Regions from separate parts of the Pseudoalteromonas sp. TB51 genome, predicted to be linked through region 3. Evidence: predicted binding sites of a transcription regulator. Region 3 holds the regulator's gene; each other region holds the start of a gene.
The links. Region 3 encodes sigma-54, which starts transcription at its own class of promoters, with help from an activator protein. Its sites were predicted from a motif close to GTTGGCACGNNNNTNGNNT; they were not measured.
Positions count from the first base shown of each region.

Region 1: a site for sigma-54 is predicted at 1,461-1,479, ahead of L650_RS0110240 (hemerythrin domain-containing protein). Genes of this name have one in related genera too.
Region 2: a site for sigma-54 is predicted at 1,902-1,920, ahead of L650_RS0116510 (CsbD family protein). Genes of this name have one in related genera too.
Region 4: a site for sigma-54 is predicted at 2,016-2,034, ahead of L650_RS0111125 (TorF family putative porin). Genes of this name have one in related genera too.

Region 1 covers NZ_AUTO01000193.1:3,141-6,316, reverse strand. The annotation lists partial or broken gene L650_RS0110250 (TonB-dependent receptor) at 1-151, opposite strand, end outside; gene L650_RS0110245 (hypothetical protein) at 499-912, shown strand; gene L650_RS0110240 (hemerythrin domain-containing protein) at 997-1,422, opposite strand; gene L650_RS0110235 (hypothetical protein) at 1,739-1,990, shown strand; gene L650_RS0110230 (hypothetical protein) at 2,048-2,305, shown strand; partial or broken gene L650_RS24305 (DUF6500 family protein) at 2,332-2,549, shown strand; gene L650_RS0110220 (tetratricopeptide repeat-containing diguanylate cyclase) at 2,560-3,176, opposite strand, start outside.
Region 2 covers NZ_AUTO01000279.1:5,841-9,016, reverse strand. The annotation lists gene hrpB (ATP-dependent helicase HrpB) at 1-1,691, opposite strand, end outside; gene L650_RS0116510 (CsbD family protein) at 1,964-2,161, shown strand; gene L650_RS0116505 (xanthine dehydrogenase family protein molybdopterin-binding subunit) at 2,230-3,176, opposite strand, start outside.
Region 3 covers NZ_AUTO01000310.1:32,183-35,358, forward strand. The annotation lists gene lptB (LPS export ABC transporter ATP-binding protein) at 1-675, shown strand, start outside; gene L650_RS0119120 (RNA polymerase factor sigma-54) at 745-2,244, shown strand; gene hpf (ribosome hibernation promoting factor) at 2,272-2,559, shown strand; gene L650_RS0119130 (PTS sugar transporter subunit IIA) at 2,564-3,016, shown strand; gene rapZ (RNase adapter RapZ) at 3,036-3,176, shown strand, end outside.
Region 4 covers NZ_AUTO01000208.1:11,745-14,920, reverse strand. The annotation lists partial or broken gene L650_RS0111130 (ABC transporter permease/M1 family aminopeptidase) at 1-952, shown strand, start outside; gene L650_RS0111125 (TorF family putative porin) at 1,231-1,917, opposite strand; gene L650_RS0111120 (hypothetical protein) at 2,195-3,176, opposite strand, start outside.

The DNA of each region.
Region 1 (3,176 bases), on a different contig from region 3:
CTTTTACAGAAAGCCCTTGAGATTTAATCGTTTGGCCTGCTACTTCAATACGTTCAATTGAGTCGGTATTAGCTGCAGATTGTGCCGCGTGAGCATAAAAATTAGGTGTGAGTGAAGCGGCTATAAAAAGTGCCAAATATGAATGTTTCAAAAGGGTTCTCATTTTGGTTAGTGTGAATGTGGCAATAAAGACCTGAAGCTTTGTGAATAACTTTCAGTAAATATTAATTCTTTTTGTTTTTTAGAATGAAACGTTAAAAGTTTAGCACATTGCTCAAAAGCGTTATTCAGTTTTAGGCACTATGTTTTTGTTTTACAAATACTGTAGTTAGTTATTGCCATAATAGGTTTTAATTTATAAATAGCGGTTTTATACGCAAACAAACCAAAAGCAGGGCACCGAATTTATTAAAAAATTATACATTAAGATGAAATAAAATATGTGTTGAGCGGTCTTGCTAGTTTCAACATTAAATTATTTAGTTTTAAGGAAATTTTATGACTGGTACAACAGGTACTGACTTTCAAAATCGTTTGCAGTGGTCGCTTTTTTCGCTACGCCTAGGCGTATTTATTGTAATGATTATGTGGACGTTTGATAAGTTTGTTAACCCTGGGCATAGCGCACGAATTTTTGAGCATTTTTATGGTGTTAGCGGCTCTACAGATGTGGTTGCTTATGTGTTGGGGGCGTTACAGCTTATTTTAGTGTTGGCTTTTTTAGCGGGTATTAAAAAGCGCCTTACTTATGGCGTTATATTTGTAATGCACGGCCTTTCTACGCTTTCATCTTATAATCAGTATATTGATGGCTTTAATAACTTATTGTTTTTTACAGCGTGGCCAATGTGGGCAGCGTGTTTTGCACTGTATGTGTTACGCGAGCAAGACGTTAAATTTACCATTAAGTAGCGCTGCAAAAAAATGGTTATAAGCCATACGGCTTATAACCAATAAGTACACAAGGGAGTGTATGGAAGTCGGTTTAATTAATAACTAATGCATGGCATCGTTATACTGTTTAGCTAGGCTTTCTTTTTGCCCTTCGGTTAGGGCTTTACCCGCTAATTGAAATACTTCATGTTCTTCTTCACTTAAATGATGATGCACTAAATAGTGCAATTTTTTAGCTGCAACTAACCATGCCGATGAGCTCATTGCTGTGTCTTCAAGTTGTTCAATTAATTCGTCAATTTCATGGTGCTCAGCAACGCTGTGGCGTGCTTTTTCGTGCGTTAAATCGTCAAACATGAGTGGGTTATAAAAATAACGCTCTTCAAATTTTGCGTGATCTTCTAATTCGGCTTTTAGCTCGTCCATTAGCTTGTGGCGCTGCTTCGTATCGCCGTGCGTTTGAATAAGGGCATCTACTAACTCGCGTTGTTTATCGTGATCGTGACGTAGCGCTTCGAAAATATTCATAACTCTTTCCTTGCTGTAATTGCTTTATAAACTTTTAAAAGCAAGCGCAGTGCCAGATTTTAATATGCTGATATAATTGACTTTAATGTACTTTTGGCTGGTTTGGATGGAGTTGCTCTGTAACTTTTACACATAAACAGCTGCAATTTTTTCAGATTAAAAGAGGTGATTGCTTTTGACGCTACATAAGCTTACATATTTTTACTGGTTGGGTATTTTATTGAGGTGGTAAAGTAGCGCATTATTTGGGTACAAGCTGTACATACTTGCCTTACCTATATTTTTATAAAACTTTAGATATTAGGATAGTTTAAGGATGAACTTAAAAAGCCCCACTACAGCATTATTACTGTGCGCATTATTAAGTGCATGTAGTACAGCCGAGCATTCTGAACGACGTGTATGCATACAAGAGGCAGAAATGACTGAGCTAAATGGCGCTAAAACAAGCTCAGAGGTTTACAATGAATGTGTAAGCGCTCAAATAAAAAAGGATGCTAAAGGCGACACTTTTTTTGATGAAGTTGGTGTGTTTTTTATTGATCTACTTGTTTTAATAGCCGACTAAGTAAGCAAACTTACAGCTATAATTTAAAGCACAAGGGTGCGTAAAATAGGATTGAATATGAAAGCGTTTTTAATTGTATTTTCATTGTGTATATTTTTAACTGGCTGTGCGGCAAAGCCTTATGCGGGCTCTGCAAAATGTATGGAGCAAGCTGATATAGCTTATGAAACCAATATACATAAAAATGAGCCGCTAAATAATGATTGCAAAGCTACAAAAGTAAATACGCCTAATAAAGAGTTTGAGAATCATAGTATTGTTGATAGAAGTCTTTTACAGCTAATTGTTAGTTTTTTAAACGGTATATTTAGATAATTAAAATACAATTAAATAAGGTATGTATGCAGGAAGAACTAAAAGCAAAAATTATAGCTGTGTGCGATAAAAAAATAGCAGCCAAAGACGAAAACGTAGGCCTTTCTTTTTACGCTTTTTTTGCAAATAAAAACGACAATCCAGAGCTGCTGATGCAGCCGCTACGTGGTGGATACACACCCATAAGTTAGATCACTTTGAAAAAGCGATAAAAATAAAACAAATGATTATTGAAGGTGACTAATAACGTATATTTACGCGATTGCTATTTGGTTTCTACCATTTTCTTTTGCTTTATAGAGTTGTTGGTCTGCACGTTTAATTAGCTCGCTAAGTGAGTCGCTTTTAGCATCACTTATTGCCACGCCAGCACTAAAGGTAACGTGTGTTTTACTTGGCAATGCCTCAATATGACTACAGTACTGCGCTAACTTATTTTCAAGATTTTCAAAAAAGTTGTTTATTTTATCCCGGTTTTGCGTTTTTAAAACAAATAGCCACTCTTCGCCGCCATAGCGCCCAAACTTATCGTTAGTACTTAGTGTGTCTTTTGCTGCTTGAGCAAATTTTATAAGTACTAAATCTCCTATATCGTGGCCAAATTTGTCGTTAATAGCTTTAAAGTAATCTAAATCAACGATGGCTATTGCTAGGCTCTGCTGGGATAAACACTCATTTGCTTTTTGCAAAATGCCACGCCGATTTAAGCTGTTAGTTAGGTAGTCGGTTAATGCTATAGCATGGTATTTTTTACGTTGGCGCATTTGGCGGTAAAATAAAAATAGCGACACGATGACTAAAATAAAGGCAATTGAGGCACTTAAGCGCCAAATTATTTTTTGCTGGTGTTCTTCTGTTGCCTGCAGTTTGT
Region 2 (3,176 bases), on a different contig from region 3:
TGCGGTAAGTAATCTTGTAGCTCAAATGGGCTAAGTGCGGTGGCTGCAAAAATACGCGTGCCTTTATGGCCGCCCATGCTTGCAATAGCAAGGTAGTCATCGTTATGCCAGTAATCGGTGTTTAAATCAGCACCCGCACCATTGGCAAGTAAGTAGCCATTGCCGCGTTTTTTTGCAATGCGATCGGGGTAAGCTAATGCCACCAGCAAACCTAAATACTCGGTGTTTAGCTCGCTGTTACTGTCGGTTACTTTTAAACGGCTTTGCCAGTATTTTAACTGCTGTTTAAATACTGGGTGTCGCCTTTGCTGTTGGCTATGTAGCGCCAAGCTTAGCTCGTTGGCGCTGTTTATTCGGCTCTCAAGCAGCGCCACTAAATAAAGTGCTAAACGGTAAATACCAGGGAGTTCTGCCTCAAGCGCTTGCGCTTTTAAAAGCATATGTGCTAAGCGAATATCCGCCCCAAAACCCAGCATGTTACTGCCCAATTTGGTTAACTTACCTTTAGAGTCGATGGCTTCAAGCATGGTTAGTAAGTTTGCCGCTTGCGTGCATTGCTGCGCTGTTGGCGTATCAAGCAAGGTGAGTTCGCTGATATTTGCGCCCCACTGTTTTGCCTCCAGCATAAGTTGGCTTATGTCTGATGTGAGTATTTCGGGGTTATCGTGGCTATTACGTCTCTCAAAGGTTTGCTTTGAGCCAAGCCTGTAAACAACCCCAGGCTCTATTCGCCCTGCACGCCCTGCTCGCTGCACAGCAGAGGAGCGCGATATACTTTGTGTTGTAAGCTCAGTTACGCCTGTTTTTAAGTTATAGCTCGCCGCACGGCGTTTGCCGCTATCAATAACAATACGAATGCCTTCAATAGTTAAACTGGTTTCTGCTACATTGGTGGTAAGCACAACTTTGCGCATACCTTTAGGCGCAGGGGCAATCGCCGCTTGCTGATTGGCTTTATCTTGCTCGCCAAATAATGTGGCAACTAAGCAGTTACTTGGTAAATCATTAAGGGCCTGCTGTACGCGTACTATTTCAAATTGCCCAGGCAAAAACACCAACGCACTACCGCTTTGCTCGTTTAGTGCTTGTTTTATTAAAGAGGGAATAGCATCTAACCAGCGGCTCTCATCTTTTATTGGTATGTATACTTCGTTAATGGGGTAACTACGCCCGCTTGATTGTATAACCGGGCAATCAAAAAACTGCGTATAGCGCTCGGTATCAAGGGTGGCCGACATAAGTAGTATGGTTAAATCGTCGCGCAGCGCACTTTGGGTCTCTAAAGCAAAGGCCAGTGAAGTATCGGCCGCAATTGAGCGTTCATGAAATTCATCAAATATCAGTAAGTCTATATCGCTTAATTCGGGGTCGTTTTGTAGCATGCGGGTAAGCATACCCTCAGTGACTATTTCAAGGCGCGTATGGCTACTTACTTTGCTTTCACCACGTACTCGCAAACCAACGCTCTGCCCCACTTTTTCGTTTTGGCACTGTGCTAAGTAATGGGCAATATTGCGTGCTGCTAAGCGGCGCGGCTCAAGCATTACAATACGTTTAAAATGGCCGTCGCGCACAAGCTGTAGCGGCAACCAGGTTGACTTACCTGCACCTGGAGGTGCTTGTAATAACGTTATGGGGTTACTTTGTAATGTAGTTAGAAGTTGTTGATATATGTTTTGAACCGGCAGCACTGCTATTTACCCAAAATTGCTTTGTAGGCATTGTAACAAAAACCAATAATAAACGCGCCGCAAAAGCAGATGAGTTTACGCGTATCCATAATCAGAAATAATTACAGACCGCTCTGTACATTTTTTAAGAACATACGCGCTGCAATAAAAGTAACGCCTCGCTTAAATATATAAATTAATGATTATAAACACAAAATAAAAATTTGACTGGTTGGTACACGCTTTGCTCCTTTTATACTGAACGTTATTTAAAACTAAGTAAGGAGATACTTATGAACAGCGATCGTATGAAAGGTAATTGGAACGAACTTAAAGGTAAGGCGCAACAAAAATGGGGCGATCTTACTGACGACGATTTAGACAAAATTGAAGGTAGCCGTACAGAGCTAGTGGGTAAAATCCAGCAACAGTACGGTAAATCTAAAGAAGAAGCAGAGCGTGAAGTAGATGAGTTTGAAAAAACTCACTAATCGCTAACTTCTAAAAAAACCGCCATTTGGCGGTTTTTTGTTTAACGGCTTAAATAAAAGTACTTTATTTACGCTTTTAGTTGGTTACCTATAGGCAGTTGCCTAATACGCTTACCGCAAGCGGCAAAAATAGCGTTACATAGCGCAGGGGCGTAAACCGGCGTTGCGGGCTCGCCTACACCTGCTGGTGGTGCATCGCTTTGTATTATTTCTACTTCTACCTCTAGTGGTGAGTCGCTCATACGCGGTACGCGATAATCATGAAAATTGCTTTGCTGCACGCGGCCTTTATCAAAGGTAATACCATCGCTTATTGCGGTTGTAATACCGTAAATAGAGCCACCTTGGGTTTGGTTTTTAACGGTATCGGTGTTTACAACCGTACCTGCATCAATAGCTACCCACGATTTTATCACGTTTAAATCACCAGCGTCCGATACCTCTACCTCAACCACAGTAGCCACATAGGTTAAAAAGCTGCGGTGTGCTGCAATACCTAAACCGCGCCCTTTTGGCAGCTTTCGGCCCCATTTACTTATATCGGCCACTTTTTCAATAACATGGCGTAATTTACCAATATCTAATGGGTAAACGTCTTTATCGGCGCCATAGTTATCGTAAGACGCATTTTGCTCGGTTACATCTAAAATGCGATCAGGGCCTATGGTTTCAAGTAAATAGTCTTTTTGGTCGCGCCCTGCTTTATGAGCTGCTTCAGCAATAAATGACTGAATAGCAAAAGCATGGAAAATATTTGATACCGAGCGCATCCAGCCTACTCTTGTTTTAGCGGGTGCCTCGCCGTTTTCTAGCTTTAAGTTAGGTGAGTTTATAGGGTTATCGGTAAAGCCTAAGCGCAGTTCAAAACCTGCAGGCGACGTTGCCCCTTCTTGAAAGGTCGACATAATTGGCGAAAACGCCGTACGGTGTAAGTAAGCCTCAATATTACCTTTTTCATTGAGTGAAGCTTCAATATGTTGAGCCGATACCGCATGATAAAAACTGTGCTGAATAT
Region 3 (3,176 bases):
GTTGTAAAAAATGTAGGCCTTGAGGTAGAAGCCGGCAGCATTGTTGGCTTATTGGGCCCTAATGGCGCAGGTAAAACCACCACCTTTTACATGATTGTAGGGTTAGTACCTAGCGACAAAGGTAAAATTTCTATTGATGATAACGACATTACGTTATTACCTATGCACAGCCGCGCCCGCTTAGGCATTGGCTATTTGCCGCAAGAGTCATCAATATTTAGAAAGCTGACAGTTTATCAAAACTTAATGGCTATTTTAGAAACGCGTAAAGAGCTCAATAAAGCCGCGCGAGAAGAAACGCTTAACAACTTACTTGATGAATTTAGTATTCAGCATATTCGCGATAGCCAAGGTATGGCGCTTTCTGGTGGTGAACGCCGCCGTGTAGAAATTGCCAGAGCACTGGCAGCAAACCCTAAATTTATTTTATTGGATGAGCCTTTTGCTGGTGTTGATCCGATTTCAGTGTTAGATATAAAGAAAATAATAGAACATCTTAAAAACCGTGGCATTGGCGTATTAATTACCGATCACAATGTAAGAGAAACCCTTGATGTTTGTGAAAAAGCCTACATTGTTTCTCATGGGGAGCTAATTGCATCTGGCACCCCAGAACACGTATTAAATGACAAAACTGTACGCGATGTTTATTTAGGCGAGCAATTTAGGCTGTAACATTTAAGCCACACCTACAAGCATCTGCTAATATTAATTATAACAACATAAAAGGATTGTTAGAGATACATGAGGCAATCATTACAGCTGCGCATGGGCCAGCAACTTACAATGACTCCACAATTGCAACAAGCGATTCGCTTGCTGCAGCTCAGTACATTGGATCTCCAGCAAGAAATACAAGAAGCACTTGATAGCAACCCGCTATTAGAAGTAGAAGAGCAAGATTACACGGAAGAGTCGGCTGGAAAAAATGAACAAAAAGCAGATACGGATGATGTAACCGTAAGCGCATCGGCTGACGATACAACCAGCGAGTACGAGCAAGACAGTGGCGAAGCTTTAAATAAAGACACCGTTAGCGATGATATGGCAATGGATGTAACTTGGGATGAGTACATGAGCGCAGCCCCTGCGGCATCCTCAGGCCCAATGCCAGAAGATGAGTCTATTTATCAAGGTGCCTCTACTGAAACGCTACATGAGTATTTAATGTGGCAGCTTCAGCTTACTCCTTTTAGCCCCACTGATGAAGCCATTGCTATTGCCATTGTAGAAGCTGTAGATGACTCGGGTATTTTAACGCTAAGTTGCGAAGAAATTTTAGAAAGCTTTAACCAAGAAAACGATGACGAAGTTGAAGTTGAACTTGATGAAATAGAAGCCGTTTTAAAGCGTATTCAGTTATTTGACCCTGTAGGTATAGCCGCGCGCAGTTTACAAGAGTGCTTGTGCATTCAGCTAAACCAGTTTGATAAAGACACCCCTTTTATAGAACAAACTAAAATGATCTTAACCGATCACATTGATCTATTAGCGGCACGCGACTATCGTACATTAATGAAAAAGACTAAGCTTAAAGAAGACGAGCTTAAAGAGGTCATGACCCTAATACATACCCTCAACCCAAAACCTGCAGATACAATAGTAAGGGAAGAGTCGGAGTATGTAATACCGGATGTGTCGGTTAAAAAAATAAAAGGCCGCTGGGTGGTAGAGCTAAACCCAGATAGCATGCCAAAAATACGCGTAAATAGTCAGTACGCGGCTATGTCACGTACCGTAAAATCAAGTGGTGATAGCCAATTTATTCGCTCTCACTTACAAGAAGCTAAATGGTTTATAAAAAGCCTTGAAAGCAGAAACGACACGCTGCTTAAGGTAACAAACTGTATTGTAAAACAGCAACAGGCATTTTTTGAACATGGCCCAGAAGCCATGAAGCCAATGGTTTTAAACGATGTTGCTGAAATGGTAGAAATGCATGAATCGACAATTTCGCGTGTTACCACGCAAAAATATATGCATACGCCACGTGGTATTTTTGAGCTTAAGTATTTTTTCTCAAGCCACGTAAGCACTGAAAACGGCGGCGAGTGTTCATCAACCGCAATACGTGCCCTAATTAAAAAGCTAATTGCCGCGGAAAACTCAGCTAAACCATTGAGTGATAGTAAAATTGCGGATATATTGGCAGAGCAAGGAATTAAAGTAGCTAGACGCACAATAGCAAAATACCGTGAATCGCTAGCTATTCCACCGTCAAATCAGAGAAAGAGTTTGATATAAGACGTAAAAAACAAAGAGGAAATGCTTATGCAACTAAACCTAACTGGTCGTCACGTAGAAGTAACTGATTCACTTAGAGACTATGTAAATAATAAATTTGCAAAGCTAGAAAGGCACTCAGATCATATTAGCAATGTGCATGTCATTCTCGATGTAGAAAAACTCAACCAAAAAGCAGAAGCGACTATTCATGTAAGTGGCGCAGATTTATTTGCCTCAACAGAGCACCAAGATATGTATGCCGCTATAGACTCGTTGATTGACAAGCTCGATCGTCAAGTCATAAAACATAAAGAGAAGCTTGCTAGACACTAATATTATGAAATTAAGTACATTAGTATGCCAGGACTGCAGCAAAGCTGCGGTCCTTTTTAGTAGTAAAAAAAGAATTTTAGAGTTTATCAGTGAGCTTGCTCATGAAAAGCTCCCCTACTTACCACAACAAGATATTCTTAATGCGCTGGCAAGCAGAGAAAAGCTAGGCAGTACTGGTATTGGCCGGGGTATCGCCATTCCTCATAGCAGAATGGGTGGCGTAGAAGAGCCGCTGGCTTTAGTACTTGTTAGCGACACGCCTGTTAACTTTGACGCTATTGATAACTGCCCTGTTGATATTTTTGTTGCACTCATCGTACCAGATGGCGATAACCAACAGCACCTAAAGACTCTGGCAACCATAGCTGATAAACTGAGCAACAAAGAATTTTGTAAACAGCTGCGTAGTGCTAAAACCGATGCAGAGCTGTATCAAGTAATTGTTGATCAATCGTAGTAAATACTAAGGGCTATAAATGGAGTTAATTATCATAAGCGGCCGTTCTGGTTCAGGTAAATCGGTTGCTTTACGCGTGGTTGAAGATTTAGGCTATTATTGCGTAGATAATATTCCGGTCAACCTACTGCCCTCTTTAGTGCGAAGTGTTTCAGATAAC
Region 4 (3,176 bases), on a different contig from region 3:
AGCCTTTGGGCCATATCAGCATAAGCAGTTACGTATTATTGAATTTCCTAAGTATCGCTCGTTTGCGCAAAGTTTTGCCAATACGGTACCTTACTCAGAAAGTATTGGCTTTATTACAGACTTAAGAGATGAGAGTAAAGTTGACCTACCTTACTATGTAACCGCACATGAAGTTGCACACCAATGGTGGGGGCATCAAGTATCTGGGGCTAATGTAGAAGGCAGTGCCGTTATTTCTGAATCGCTCTCCCAATACAGTGCGCTTATGGTGCTAAAAAAACGCTTTGGCGCCGAGAAGCTTCGTAAATTCTTAAAGTACGAGTTAGATAAATACTTAATGGGCCGCACAGGCGAAGCCTTTGAAGAAATGCCGCTGTATAAAACGCAGTCTCAACAATATCTTCATTACAATAAAGGCTCAGTTGCGATGATGGCGATTTATGACCGATTAGGGGAAGAGCGCTTAAATGCAGCACTTAAAGCGTTTTTGAATGAGTTTAAATACCAGTCAACGCCATACCCAACTACGCTTGATTTACTTAGCTATTTAAAACAAGACGCAACGCAAGCGGAGCAACGTTTTATTGATGATCAGTTTAAATATATAACGCTTTATGAGCTTGAAATGAAAGCAGTTTCGGTTACAGATGATGTTGATAGCGAAGGTTTTTATACAGTAACACTGAGCGTTGAAGCAACTAAGCAGCATGCCGATGGACAAGGTGAAGAAACCGAGCAACCACTCGATGAGCGAATTGATATTGCATTATTTAGCGATGATCCTGAAAACCTTCTCGCTGAAGACTTTGTGATTTACTCGCAAAAGCATCAAATAGTCTCTGGTACTAATGCTATTGAGCTCAAAGTAAAAGAAAAGCCAGTGTACGCAGGGGTTGACCCGTACATTAAGCTTGTAGATAAAGACAGTAAAAACAACCTAGCTAAGTTTTAACGATTAACGATTAGTAATTAACTTAAAGGCCGCATTTAATGCGGCCTTTTTTGTTTTAGCGAATTACTAATACCAATGCGCAATAAAGCTTAATAAAGCGAATTAGCATATTGGTAAAAAGAGGTAATAGCAGCGAGGAGCTCGGGGGTTAACTGAAGTGGGTTTTATAGTAAGGTGCTTTAGTCGCTAAAATTAAAAGGCGCTGTGAGTATTTAGGTGCCCTAAACGAGAAAAGGGCCAAAAGGCCCTTAGTGTTGCAGCAAGTAACACATTTTGTTTTAAAGCGTAAAGTCTACAGCGTAGCCTACGTAAACTTTAACATCTGACTCATCCATGTCGGTGTCAGATACGCCAAAAGTAAAACCATCTTTTGATACAGAGATACCGTAATCAATAATATTATCATCGCCTATAAAGTCGCCAGAGTAGTGACCTAAGTGCAGCGCAACCTCAGTACCATTGCTGCCAACAGCAAAGCTGTAATCGGCATTTAGATATAATGAATCGCCAAAGTCGGTGCCATCGCCATCTGCCGCTGAAGTGGCAAGGATTGCAGCGCCAAAGGTGAAACCTTCTGCGCTGATGCTACCGTAAATTTCAGAGAAATCAGCATCTGCCTCAGAAGCTGCATCTGGGTAAGCGTAATAAATGTAACCTACATCGTAGCTAAATGTGTCGTTAATATCGCCACCAAAACCCGCGTAAACATCAAGCTCGTAAGTCATTTCATCGGCCCATGAAGCATTTGATGCCCAAGTACCTACATAAAAGCCTGACTCGTCAGCGTAATCAATACCGCCAGAAATAGCAGCATCGCCCCCAGTTTGCTCTTGACCACGCCATAAGTAGTTAGACGTAGCCGCTGCGTTTGCTGTTACTTCTGCATGTACGGCTGTTGATGTTAAAGATGTAGCACCTAATAAAGCTATTGCGCTAATTGCGATGGTTTTTTTTAGTTTTAGCATGTCCATTTCCCGTTATATGATTTTTATCGCCTAGGTTTTTATTCTCTTATTGGCAACCCTTTGACTGGCGGTGTTTTATTGTTTAACTGGGAATGCAATTGCACTGTATGTGCCAGCTTAAAATAATTTCTATAAAACTGTTTTTTTACTTTTATAAAACAATATGTTGAGAAGTTCTAGAAGAGGGGATGATTGAGGAGGTTAATTAAAAAACGCACACTGCTGGTGCATAAATTAACCTAACTGCACCAGAAAAATACAGTTAGGTTAGGTAGATTTAGCCAAATATAGTGCGCATAAGACTAATTGTTTCGTTTACTCCGCGGCCTTTTTGTACTTCGCTAATAATAGAGTCGCGTTTGCTACGAATATGCTCGGGAATGTCATCGGCTGCAAGTGCACGGTCTACAAGTATTTCGGCTGACTCTTTACCTCTGCGCTGTGGTTTTCCTGCACTTGTTGTGCTGCGTTTAGGTTTATTTAATAGCTTAATATAATTTGAGTTGTCGGCCGTGCTGGCATCTGCATAGTAAAAAAAGCACGGTAATAACGCTTTTATACTAACTAGTTGCTCTTCTAGTTCATTGCTGCCATTAGCCATTTTAAACCACGACATAGCATGAATGCTTTGTACTATATCTTGCCAGTAGCGCTCAAAGTCGCGATTGTTTAATTTTGTAATACCTAAAGCTGCGCATAATGCATCAAGACGGCTATTACTAATCGGCGTAAACACATCTGGGCGGCGCATTGCTAATAAACGTGTAGCAGGAGCAAGGGTTGGCTTTTCATCGCTACCGTTAAAGGCAAGTAAATAAGCAACAACAAACTGTTGGTAATCAGCTTCGCTCACATCACCTTCAAGCGGGATGTTAGCAAGTGCATCGTCAAACGCGCCAGGCAAGTCGGCTAGCATTTGATGAAAACCCTTTGCACTTTTGGTTGATGCGAACCATTCAACATCAAAGTTATAGGTGCTTGGGTCGAGCGTGGCAGTGTGTTTACCACTAAATGCCAGTAAATCCTCTGGGATCATATCTTTTAGTGCTTGCTCACGAATGCTTTGCAAATACGTAGTAAGGCGAAGCTGTTCGTCGAGTGCAATAAGTTCTTTATGTTGTTCTACAAACATACTAATAACAGGCCAAGGTGCTACACGTAGTGTTTTAAGCTGTAAAAAGCTAATTGCAGAGGTTAACTGGTCATGCAGCTTTTTTAAAACTGGCAGTTGTTGTGGCTCTAGTAAATCGTAATTTATA